Regions from separate parts of the Kitasatospora sp. NEAU-CNBT7 genome, predicted to be linked through region 2. Evidence: riboswitches for the same ligand, from Rfam matches in the RefSeq annotation. Region 2 holds a riboswitch; the other holds the start of a gene.
What was found. A riboswitch is a leader RNA that binds a small molecule or an ion and turns the genes downstream of it on or off. The one in region 2 is predicted to bind S-adenosylmethionine.
Positions count from the first base shown of each region.

Region 1: another riboswitch for S-adenosylmethionine. It lies ahead of thrC (threonine synthase); the one in region 2 lies ahead of AC2TEW_RS34370 (aminotransferase class V-fold PLP-dependent enzyme).

Region 1 covers NZ_JBXQQB010000006.1:285,643-291,357, reverse strand. Annotated here, with positions in the region: gene AC2TEW_RS11310 (alpha,alpha-trehalose-phosphate synthase (UDP-forming)) at 1-920, opposite strand, end outside; gene AC2TEW_RS11305 (glucosyl-3-phosphoglycerate synthase) at 1,000-2,010, opposite strand; SAM riboswitch class I at 2,179-2,322, shown strand; gene thrC (threonine synthase) at 2,340-3,623, shown strand; gene AC2TEW_RS11295 (ubiquitin-like small modifier protein 1) at 3,660-3,938, shown strand; gene AC2TEW_RS11290 (cold-shock protein) at 4,536-4,742, shown strand; gene groL (chaperonin GroEL) at 5,048-5,715, shown strand, end outside.
Region 2 covers NZ_JBXQQB010000042.1:32,027-37,741, forward strand. Annotated here, with positions in the region: gene AC2TEW_RS34350 (NYN domain-containing protein) at 1-433, opposite strand, end outside; gene AC2TEW_RS34355 (hypothetical protein) at 579-878, opposite strand; gene AC2TEW_RS34360 (rhomboid family intramembrane serine protease) at 1,024-1,806, shown strand; gene AC2TEW_RS34365 (Lrp/AsnC family transcriptional regulator) at 1,849-2,127, shown strand; gene AC2TEW_RS34370 (aminotransferase class V-fold PLP-dependent enzyme) at 2,152-3,528, opposite strand; SAM riboswitch class IV at 3,576-3,693, opposite strand; gene trpD (anthranilate phosphoribosyltransferase) at 3,806-4,882, opposite strand; gene AC2TEW_RS34380 (hypothetical protein) at 5,017-5,442, opposite strand.

The DNA.
Region 1 (5,715 bases), on a different contig from region 2:
TTGCTGAGCTCGGTCCGGTCGACCCGGACGATCGTCCGGCGCTCGCCCACCGCCTCCCGCAGGGTGGCCAGCCGGGCGTCGACGTCCGGCCGGTGGGCCCGCTCGCGCAGGAAGTCGGCGTCGGCGCCGAGGCCGTGCACCCCGAGCCGCGTGGTGCGGCCCGCGTGGGTGACGGTCAGCCGCTCCCGGTCGACCCCGGCCCCGAGCAGGTCGGCGCAGCAGTCGGCGAAGGCCAGCGCCCAGCGGCGGGTGAGGAAGCCCGCCCGGTCGGCGCCCAGGATGCCCTCCAGCACGGCCGCCCCGACGTCGTCCGGCAGCATCCGGTAGTACTCGGGCGGCGCCCAGGGGGTGTGCGAGAAGTGCCCGATCCGCAGGTCCGGGCGCAGCGCCCGGAGCAGCGCCGGGGCGAGCGAGAGGTGGTAGTCCTGCACCAGCACCGCGGCGCCCGGCGCGGCCTCGGCGGCCAGCGCCTCGGCGAAGGCGGTGTTGTACGCGGTGTAGGACTCCCACTCGCGGCGGAAGCGGTCGTCGAAGTTGGGCGAGACCGGGGTGTCGTAGAGCAGGTGGTGGACGAACCAGAGGGTGGAGTTGGCCACGCCGTTGTACGCGCGGGCGAAGGTGCCGGGATCGATGTCCAGCATCCGGACGGCCTGTCCGCCGACGTCGTGCCCGGCCAGGTCCAGCCGGCCGTCGGGCGCCTGTCGGGCGGCCGTCCGGTCCGCCTCGCCGAGCGCCGCGCAGACCCAGACCGCCGACGGGTCCTCGATCGCGGACAGGCCCGAGACCAGGCCGCCACCGCCTCTCTTCAGGGTCAGCGAACCGTCGTCCTCGCTGCTGAAGGACACCGGGCCGCGGTTGGAGGCCACCAGGATGGGGGCGGCACCGGGCTGACTCGAACGTGCGGACGCGTGATCGGCCATACTGCCAAGCTTGCCGCGCGACCCCGGGTGCAAACCACTCAGCACGCGGCGAGCCGCCGCGGGCGGCCGGTCCCGGCGGTCAGCCGCGGCGGTCCCGGTACTCGGGCAGGGTCCGCACCGGCGGCCGCTCCACGGCGCCCACCGGGTGGGTGTGGGCGGTGAAGTCGCGGGTCGCCGGATCGCGGGAGAACTGGGTGAGCATCGGGTGCACCAGGCCGTCCTCGGCCTTCAGCCGGTGGGTGCGGTCCAGGCGTTCCAGCGCGGTGCGGTAGATGGTGGCGGCCATCCGGCCGAGCGCCTGGCCGTCCTGGTGGCGGTGGTGCCGGACCCCGACGTCGACCTGCGCCAGCGCGTCCAGCCCGACCGCGTCCAGGGCGTCCACCAGCAGGCCCAGTTCGACCCCGTACCCGGTCGGGAAGGGCAGCCGCTCCAGCAGCGAGCGGCGGGCCGCGTACTCCCCGCCCAGCGGCTGGACGAAGCCGGCCAGCTGCGGCCAGTGCAGGTTGAGCAGCGGCCGGGCGACCAGCTCGGTGACCCGGCCGCCGCCGGCCGGCACGACGGCGCCCGCGGTCTCCAGCGGGCGGTCGTACATCGCCTTGACCAGCTGGATCCCCGGGTCGGTGAGCAGCGGGCCGATGATCCCGGTGACGAAGGCGGGGTCGAACTCGCGCAGGTCGGCGTCGATGAAGCAGACGATCTCGCCGCGGGTGACCAGCAGCGAGCGCCACAGCACCTCGCCCTTGCCCGGCTCGGCGGGCAGCCGCGGCAGGATGTCGTCCCGGTGCACCACCCGCGCCCCGGCGGCGGCGGCCCGCTCGGCGGTGCGGTCCACCGAGCCGGAGTCCACCACCACCAGCTCGTCCACCAGCGGCAGCCGCTCCATCAGCTCGGTGCGGATCGTGGTCACGATCTCGCCGACGGTCGGCTCCTCGTCCAGGGCCGGCAGCACCACGCTGACGGTGCCCGCCGCGCCCGCCGCGCGCTTGGCGGCGACCAGCGTCCCCACCGGTCGGTCGGCCGCCCGCCAACTGCGGCGGCGCAGCCAGGACGCCACCTGGGGCTGAACGTCGGGCCGGGGCTGGTCGGGCAAGGTCTCGCTCCTCGGAATGGTCGGCGCCGTCTCGGGGACCGGACGGCATGAGGTGGTACCGGGGCCTTCGGATACAGTCTTGGTAATGCGATCCGACCTTCGCACGTCGGGGTGGGTCGCTGTGCACGACCACAAACGCGCTGCCGGTGGCAACACCGCGCGCCACATTGCTCATCCAGAGGGACTGAGGGAACGGCCCGTTGAAGTCCCGGCAACCTTCCCGTCCGGCGAAGCGACCGTCAGGTCGAGGCCCCGGCGGGACAGGTGCCAATTCCGGCCCGTGGCGCGCCCGCACCACGGGGAAGATGAGGAGAGAGGCCTCCGCCACCATGGCTACCGCTACCCCCGTTGCCGCCCCCGCAGTCGACCTCGGCCCCGCCGCCGCGCTGTCCTGTCGGGAGTGCGGCGCCCGCACCCCGCTCGGCCCGCACTTCGCCTGCGCCGAGTGCTTCGGCCCGCTGGAGATCGCCTACGACTTCGGCTCGTACGAGGCCGAGGAACTGCGCCGGCGGATCGAGTCCGGCCCGGCCTCGATCTGGCGCTACGCCCCGCTGCTGCCGGTGCCCGCCGACGTCGCGTCCAAGCCGAACCTGAACCCGGGCTGGACGCCGCTGGTGAAGGCCGACAACCTGGGCCGCGAACTCGGCTTCACCGCCCAACTGCACGTCAAGGACGACTCGGGCAACCCGACCCACTCCTTCAAGGACCGGGTGGTCGCCTGCGCCATCGAGGCGGCGCGCGCCTTCGACTTCACCACCCTGTCCTGCTCCTCGACCGGCAACCTGGCCGGCGCGGTGGGCGCGGCGGCGGCCCGGGCCGGCTTCAAGTCCTGCGTGTTCATCCCGCACGACCTGGAGCAGGGCAAGGTCGTGATGGCCGGGGTGTACGGCGGCGAACTGGTCGGCATCCAGGGCAACTACGACGACGTGAACCGCTTCTGCTCCGAGCTGATCGGCGACCCGGCCGGCGAGGGCTGGGGCTTCGTCAACGTCAACCTCCGCCCCTACTACGGCGAGGGCTCCAAGACCCTGGCGTACGAGATCTGCGAGCAGCTCGGCTGGCGGCTGCCGGAGCAGATCGTCATCCCGATCGCGTCCGGCTCCCAGCTCACGAAGATCGACAAGGGGCTGCAGGAGCTGATCCGGCTCGGCCTGGTCGAGGACCGCCCGTACCGGATCTTCGGCGCCCAGGCCGAGGGCTGCTCGCCGGTCTCGGCCGCGTACAAGGCCGGCCACAACGTGATCCGCCCGGTCAAGCCGGACACCATCGCCAAGTCGCTGGCGATCGGCAACCCGGCCGACGGCCCGTACGTGCTGGACATCGCCCGCCGCACCGGCGGCGCCGTCGAGGACGTCACCGACGCCGAGGTGGTCGAGGCGATCAGGCTGCTGGCCCGCACCGAGGGCATCTTCGCCGAGACCGCGGGCGGGGTGACCGTCGGCGTGCTGAAGAAGCTGGTGGAGACCGGTCAGCTGGACCCGGCCAAGGAGACCGTCGCGATCAACACCGGCGACGGCCTGAAGACCCTGGACGCGGTCGCCGACGCCGGCCTGACCGCCACCATCCGGCCGACCCTGGAGTCGTTCCGCGCCGCCGGTCTCGCCTCCGCCTGAGCCCTCCCCCCACCCCGCAGCAAGGAGTAGCCGCCCATGAGCGCCACCGTCCGCATCCCCACCATCCTGCGCACCTACACCGACGGCCGGGCCGAGGTCACCGCCGAGGGCGCCACCCTGGCCGAGGTGGTCAAGGACCTGGAGCACAACCACCCGGGCATCTCCGCCCGGATCCTGGACGACGCCGGACAGCTGCGGCGCTTCGTCAACGTCTACGTCAACGACGACGACGTGCGCTTCGACGGCGGCCTGGACACCGTGGTCAAGGACGGCGCGGCCGTCTCGATCATCCCCGCCGTGGCCGGCGGCTGCTGACCCTCCCGCACCCGGCGGCCGCGGCCGCGAATACCCGCACGCAGCAGCTCCGGGCCGCTGCCGGGCCGGAATCCCCGAATTCCGCCCCGGCGGCGGCCCGCGGCCTTTGCGGCGGACATTTCCCCATGTGGCTGGGTATAGAGTGCGGGGCACCGGGGTGTTCGAGGCCGATTCGAGGGGGCCTGTACCCGCCCGCCGGTCGGGTACGCAGCGCCTGTCCGCTCGTTGAGACCCGCCGCATCGAACGTGAGGCCGATCTGTCAGGCCGCCGTCATAATTATTTCGGCAATTTGCGGCATTGGTCCGCGATGTCCGGCGTCAATTGCTCGCAAGTGCCGCTTTCATCCCGTCATATCCCCTGCGGTCCGTAGCTTCTGCCCAAAAGTTGGGCCTGTTGCAGAGGGCGCATGTCCGGATACATTCAGCCGCGGTCGACGCATTCACCCGCGTTCCGGTCGCCCTCCGCGGGCCTCCGGGCGGTGGTCTGCGGCGTGCACGGCTGCGCCCAGGGGGGGTTCCCCGGGCCGGCCTTCCAGACCTCTGGACCCGCACCGTGCGGGTCCGTGAAGGGCCAGCACAGCACAAGGGGAGTTCGGAATGGCTCAGGGCACCGTCAAGTGGTTCAACGCCGAGAAGGGCTACGGCTTCATCGCGGTCGACGGTGGTGCGGACGTCTTCGTCCACTACAGCGCGATCCAGATGGACGGCTACCGCACCCTCGAAGAGGGCCAGCGGGTCGAGTTCGAGATCTCCCAGGGGCAGAAGGGTCCGCAGGCGGACATGGTCCGCGCGCTGGTTGCGTGACCTCTTCGACCTGCGGAACCTCGGCTCGGTCAACGAGCTGGCGGCCACAGATCAACGGCAGCAGGCCCGTACGGCATCCCCGTGCGGGCCTGCCGCCATGTCGGGACACCCCGCGAACGGGCTTGCACTCGCCACCCGAGAGTGCTAATCATTGGCGTTAGCACTCACAGCATGAGAGTGACAACGGATCGGGTCGGTGAGGCCCCCCGGGAGCGGTAGGGGACAGGACCCCCGCTCGCAGGGCCGTCCGTCGCGGGCACCCTTCGGTCCGGTGCAGTCGATCGCGTCCCGGAGGACCACTTCACATGGCAAAGATCATCGCGTTTGACGAGGAAGCTCGCCGCGGCCTTGAGCGCGGGATGAACCAGCTTGCCGACGCCGTCAAGGTGACGCTTGGCCCCAAGGGCCGCAACGTCGTCCTTGAGAAGAAGTGGGGCGCCCCCACGATCACCAACGACGGTGTCTCCATCGCCAAGGAGATCGAGCTCGAGGACCCCTACGAGAAGATCGGCGCGGAGCTCGTCAAGGAGGTCGCGAAGAAGACCGACGACGTCGCGGGTGACGGCACCACCACCGCCACCGTGCTCGCCCAGGCCCTGGTCAAGGAAGGCCTGCGCAACGTCGCCGCCGGCGCCAACCCGATGGCCCTGAAGCGCGGCATCGAGAAGGCCGTCGCGGCCGTCTCCGACCAGCTGCTCGCGCAGGCCAAGGACGTGGAGACCAAGGAGCAGATCGCCTCCACCGCCTCCATCTCCGCCGCCGACACCCAGATCGGCGAGCTCATCGCCGAGGCGATGGACAAGGTCGGCAAGGAAGGCGTCATCACCGTCGAGGAGAGCAACACCTTCGGTCTGGAGCTCGAGCTCACCGAGGGCATGCGCTTCGACAAGGGCTACATCTCCGCCTACTTCGCCACCGACCTGGAGCGGATGGAGGCGTCCTTCGAGGACCCGTACATCCTGATCGCCAACTC
Region 2 (5,715 bases):
CGGTGCCCGACTCCAGGGACCGCACCAGGTCGGGCTGGCCGAGGCGGAGGCGGTCGGCTATCCGCAGCCGGAACACCGGGTCCGCCTCCAGCGCGGCGGCCAGCGCGGTCCCGGCGTACTTGGCCCGCCGGGCGGGGGTGAACTTCGCGTACTGGCGCAGCGAGGCGGGCAGGTCGGCGGCGGGGATGCCGCCGAGCGCGTCGGCCGCCAGGCCGACCACCCGGCGGCGGACGCCCTCGGGCAGCGGGCGGTCCAGGTGCTCGGCGGCCTCGGCCGCCCCGGCCGCCTCCCCGGCTGCCTCCTCGGCCGGGGAGCCGGCCGGGGCCGTGCCTGCGTCCGTGCCGGGAAGCGCCGGGTCCGTGCCGGGAAGCGCCGGGTCCGCGGCGGGCTGCTGCCCCTGCGGCTCGGCGGGCCCCCTCGCTGCGTCCACCACGTCCTCGGCTCCGATCCTGGTCCGGCGGGGTCCGTACGGCCGTCTGCCGCTGCCCCGGAACTCACCGCTCTCTGCAATTGTCCCGTCTACCGTGCCCCACCGACAGCACGCCACACATCGGCGGCGGCCCGCCCGGGGCCCGGGGTCAGGCGCCGGGCTGCTCCCCGGCCGGGTCGGCGGATCCCTCGCCACCGGTTCCGGCGGCGCCCTCCTCGGCACCCGGACGGGCCACCAGCTCGACCTGGTCGACGGCGTTGCACCAGCGGCAGCGGACCGACTCCAGGGTCTCGCTGAGCACCTCGGTCTCCTCCACCTTCGACTCGCCGGCCAGGTCGAAGTGCAGGTACTCGACCACCCGGGCGGAGCGCGTCACGTCGAAACGGGTCAGGTTGCCGCACAGGGTGCAGCGCCAGCGGGTCTCGGCGGTGGGGGCGGCGATGCTCATCGGCGGTCCTCTCGGATGATCCGGTTCCGGGCGCACCAGCCTATTGCCTGGGCCCCCGCGGCCCGCCACCGGTCTCGGAACCCGCACTCACCCGCTCGCAGTAGCCGCCGGTGTCGCGGGCGGCCCGGCGAGGAATGCTCCCCGGATGGTCCTTCCCGTACTCGACCAGGCGCCCCCGCCGCCGGCCGCCGCGGCCACCCGCCCGCCGCTGGTCACCTTCGGCCTGATCGCGCTGAGCGCCGTGGTCCTGCTGCTCGGCCCGAGCTTCGGCCTCAACCCGGCCTACGGCACCGGCACCGACCGGGTCTGCGCCGAGCAGCGGTACGAGCAGCGCTGGGGCGCCGTCCCGGCCGAGCTGATCGGGCGGCACCCGCTGACCGCCGGTCAGCTGACCGCCCTGCCGCCCGCGACGGACGGCTGCACGCTGCTGCCCGACCCCGGCAAGAGCCCGGCGCTGTCGGTGCTGACCTCGCTGTTCGTGCACGCGGGCTGGCTGCACCTGGTGGGCAACATGCTGTTCCTGTTCGTCTTCGGGCCGGGGGTGGAGGAGCGGCTCGGCCGGATCCGCTTCCTGCTCTGCTACCTGGCGGTCGGCTACCTGGCCACCTACGGCTACGCGCTCGCCGAGGCCGGGTCCCCGGACGGGGTCCGGGCCCTGGTCGGGGCCTCCGGGGCGATCGCCGGGGTGCTCGGCGCCTACCTGCGGCTGTTCCCGCGGGCACGGGTCACCACGCTGGTGCCGGTGCTGCTGTTCCTGCCGCTGCGGTTCCCGGCCTGGGCGGTGCTGGGCCTGTGGTTCGCGCTGCAGTGGTGGTCGGTGCGGGCGGGCGGTTCCGGGGTGGCGTACCTGGTGCACGTGATCGGGTTCTCGGCCGGGTGGCTGTTCGCCTGGGCCGGGTGTGCGCGGGGCAGCAGACGCCCCACCTGACGGCGGATACGCTGGGCCCGTCCCCTCACACAGGAGCCCAGCGTGATCACCGCGATCGTCCTCATCAAGACCAGCGTCGACCGGATCCCCGAGATCGCCGAGGCGATCGCCGCGATCGAGGGCGTCAGCGAGGTCTACTCGGTCACCGGCAGCTACGACCTGGTGGCCATGGTGCGGGTCCGGCAGCACGAGGACCTGGCCGAGGTGATCCCCGGCCAGGTCAACAAGGTCCCCGGGGTGGAGCACACGGAGACCCACATCGCCTTCCGCACCTACTCCCAGCACGACCTGGAGGCCGCGTTCGCGCTCGGCCTGGAGTAGGCCGGGCACGCCCGCCCGGCGGTCTCAGGCCCGGCGGGTGTCGGCGACGCAGCGGCCGCCCTCGTTGCGGTAGGTCCACCGGGCGCCGTCGGCGACCAGTTCGCGGACGGCGCCGAGGAAGCGCTCCAGGTGCTCGTCCGGGGTGCCGGCGCCGAAGCTGACCCGGATCGCGTTGAGGCTGCGCTCGCCGGGCAGTGAGGCCTCGGGGGCGCCGCACTCCGACGGCGCCGCCTCCTGCCCGCCCAGCAGGGTCCGCACCAGCGGGTGCGCGCAGAACAGGCCGTCCCGCACCCCGATCCCGTACTCGGCGGAGAGCGCGGCCGAGAAGTGCGAGCTGTTCCAGCCCTCCACCACGAACGAGAGCACGCCGACCCGGGTGGCGTCCGTCCCGAACAGGCTGAGCACCTTGACCTCGGGGATCCCGGCCAGCCCGGCCTTGAGCCGCTCGATCAGCTGCTCCTCGCGGGCCTGCAGCGCGTCGAACCCGGCCTCGGTGAGCGCCCGGCAGGCGGAGGCGATGGCGTAGGCGCCGATCACGTTGGGCGAGCCGGCCTCGTGCCGGGACGGGCCCGAGTGCCACTCGACGGCCACCGAACCGTCCACCTCGCGGGCGACGGTCCGGCTGGCGCCGCCGCCGGCCAGGTACGGCTCGGCCGCGTCCAGCCAGTCGCTGCGGCCGGCCAGCACCCCGGCGCCGAACGGCGCGTACAGCTTGTGGCCGGAGAACGCGATCCAGTCGACGTCCAGGTCGCGGACCGAGACCCGGTGGTGCGGGGCGAGCTGGGCGGCGTCCAGCACGACCCGCGCGCCGTGGCGGTGGGCGACCTCGGTGAGCTCGGCGACCGGCCACAGCTCGCCGGTGACGTTGGAGGCGCCGGTGACGCAGAGCAGCTTCGGACCGTCGCCCGCCTCGGCGAGCGCGGCCTCCAGCGCGGCGACCGCCTCGGCGTGCGAGCGCGGTGCCCGCAGGTAGCCGACGGTGATCCCGGCCCGGCGCCAGGGCAGCAGGGAGGCGTGGTGCTCGGTCTCGAAGGCGAACACCCGGGTGCCGGCCGGCACGGCGGCGGCCAGCAGGTTGAGCGAGTCGGTGGTGGCCCGGGTGAAGACCACCTGGTCGCCCTCGCGCAGGTCGAGGAAGTCGGCGACGGTGCGGCGGCTCTGCTCGAACAGGTCGGTGGACAGCTGCGACAGGTAGCCGGCGCCGCGGTGCACGCTGCCGTAGTAGGGGGCGTAGGCGGCGACGTCGTCCCAGACCCGCTGCAGGGAGGGGGCGCTGGCGGCGTAGTCGAGCGCGGCGTAGGTGACCTTCTCGCCGCTGACCAGCGGGACCTGGACGTCGTGGCCGAGGACGGCGAGCGGGGTGGTGAGGCCGGTGGCGCAGAGGTCGGTGGAAAGGGTCACGGGATGCACTCCTCCTGGGGAAAGGACCCCGGGAGTGCGATGCCGGAAGTCCGCGCTTGCCACGCGGACGGATCGCCGAGTGGCCCGGTCCTCACCCAGGGCACCCCGCCACGGACGGAGGGTTGCCGGACAGCAAGCTGGGGCTTGTCGCTGTCACTCATGACCTGGCACGGACTCTAGGCCAGCTTCCGGAGAGTGGTCAAACACCGTTCCGGCATCCGGACGGCGCGAGGGGCCCGCGATGCCGTGGCAGCACGGGCCCCTCGCCGGTGGGCGGTCAGCCGCGGGTGGTCGCCTCGACCCAGCGCTTGAGGGTCGCCTCGGCGGCGCCGGAGTCGATCGCGGCGGCGGTCCGCTCCATGCCGGCGGCCAGCTGCTCGGCCAGCGGCGCACCGGTCAGGTCCAGCGCGACCAGCGCGGCGGCGGCGTTCAGCAGGACCGCGTCGCGGACCGGGCCGCGCTCGCCGGCCAGCAGCCGCCGGACCACGGCGGCGTTGTACTCGGGGTCGCCGCCGCGCAGCGCCTCCAGGCCGACCGGCTCGATCCCGACGTCCCGCGGGTCGAAGCCGCTCACGGTCACCTGGCCGTCGCTGACCAGCCAGATCCGGGAGGTGGTGGAGATGGTCAGCTCGTCCAGGCCGTCGTCACCGCGGAAGACCAGGGCGGTGGAGCCGCGGCGGGCCAGTACGCCGGCGATCAGCCCGGCCAGCCGGGTGTCGAAGCAGCCGATGGCGTGCGCGGTGACCTTGGCCGGGTTGGTGAGCGGGCCGAGGATGTTGAACGCGGTCGGCACGCCGAGGTCGCGGCGGGCCTGGGCGGCGTGCCGCATCGCGGGGTGGAACTTGGCCGCGAAGCAGAAGGTCAGACCGGTCTCCTCGGCCACCTCGGCGACCCGGCGGGCGCTCAGGTCGAGCCGGATGCCGAGCCGCTCCAGCACGTCCGAGGAGCCGCTGGCGGAGGAGGCGGCCCGGTTGCCGTGCTTGACCACCTTGGCCCCGGCGGCCGCCGCGACGATCGCCGACATGGTGGAGATGTTGACGGTCTTGGCCCGGTCGCCGCCGGTGCCGACGATGTCCACCGCCGGGCCGGGGATGTGCAGCGGCTCGGCGTGCGCGTACATCGCGTCGACCAGGCCGGAGACCTCGTCGACCGTCTCACCCTTGGCCCGCAGGGCCACCATGAAGCCGGCCACCTGGACCGGGGTGGCCTCGCCGGTCATGATCCGGTCCATCGCCCAGGCCGCGTCGGCCTGGCCGAGGTCCTCCCCCTTCAGCAGCGCGCTCAGGACGTCCGGCCAGGTGCGGACCACCTGCGCGGGGTCGTCGCCGCCGTTCGCAGGGTGCACGTTCACCATGGCTGACTCCAGCTCTCGATCGGTACGTCGTCATCGGGTCGGAGCCAGCCTAGCGAGCGGCGCGGCGCCCGCGCCGGAATGTCCGGACGGCTTCTCTCCTGGTGAGACGACCGGTCGGGGCGGAGCCCGCCGGATCAGTGGTGGGCGGGGGTGCGCCGGGCCACCCGGGCCCGCAGCAGGGTCGCCGCGGCCTCGGCCAGCGCCACCGGGTCCACCGGGTGCGAGACGGCGGCGTCGGCCCGGCTCCAGGCGGCCAGCCAGGCGTCCTGCGGGCGTCCGATCACCACCAGCACCGGCGGGCAGCCGTAGATCTCGTCCTTCAGCTGCCGGCCGAGGCCGAGCCCGCCGGCCGGCACCGCCTCGCCGTCCAGCACGCAGAGGTCGACCCCGCCCTTCTCCAGGGCGCGCAGCACCGCCGGGGTGGTCGCGCACTCCAGGTACTCGATCTCCGGGAGGTCGGCGGCGGGCCGGCGGCCGAGTGCCAGGGTCACCTGCTCGCGGGTGTTGCGGTCGTCGCTGTAGACGAGAACGGTGAGCGTCTCGTCGGTCGTGTGCGCCATGGGCCCTGCTCCCGGGTGCTCGTCCCCATTAATAGGTGTCGTGCGTGTCGGCTCAGCGCGGCCGGTGTGATCCGGACCACGTTCACCCCGGATGCTACTCCGGCCCACCCGTCGTGGTGAGCCCCTGACGCGATCTCGCTCAAGCCGCCGCGCGCGGCACTCACTCTCCCGGGTGTACCTGTGTCACCCCCTCCGCCGCGGACCACCCGGACGGCTCTGCCGCTACACCCCCGCCGGCCCGGGCGCGGCGGGGGACACGCGGAGCAGACGGGT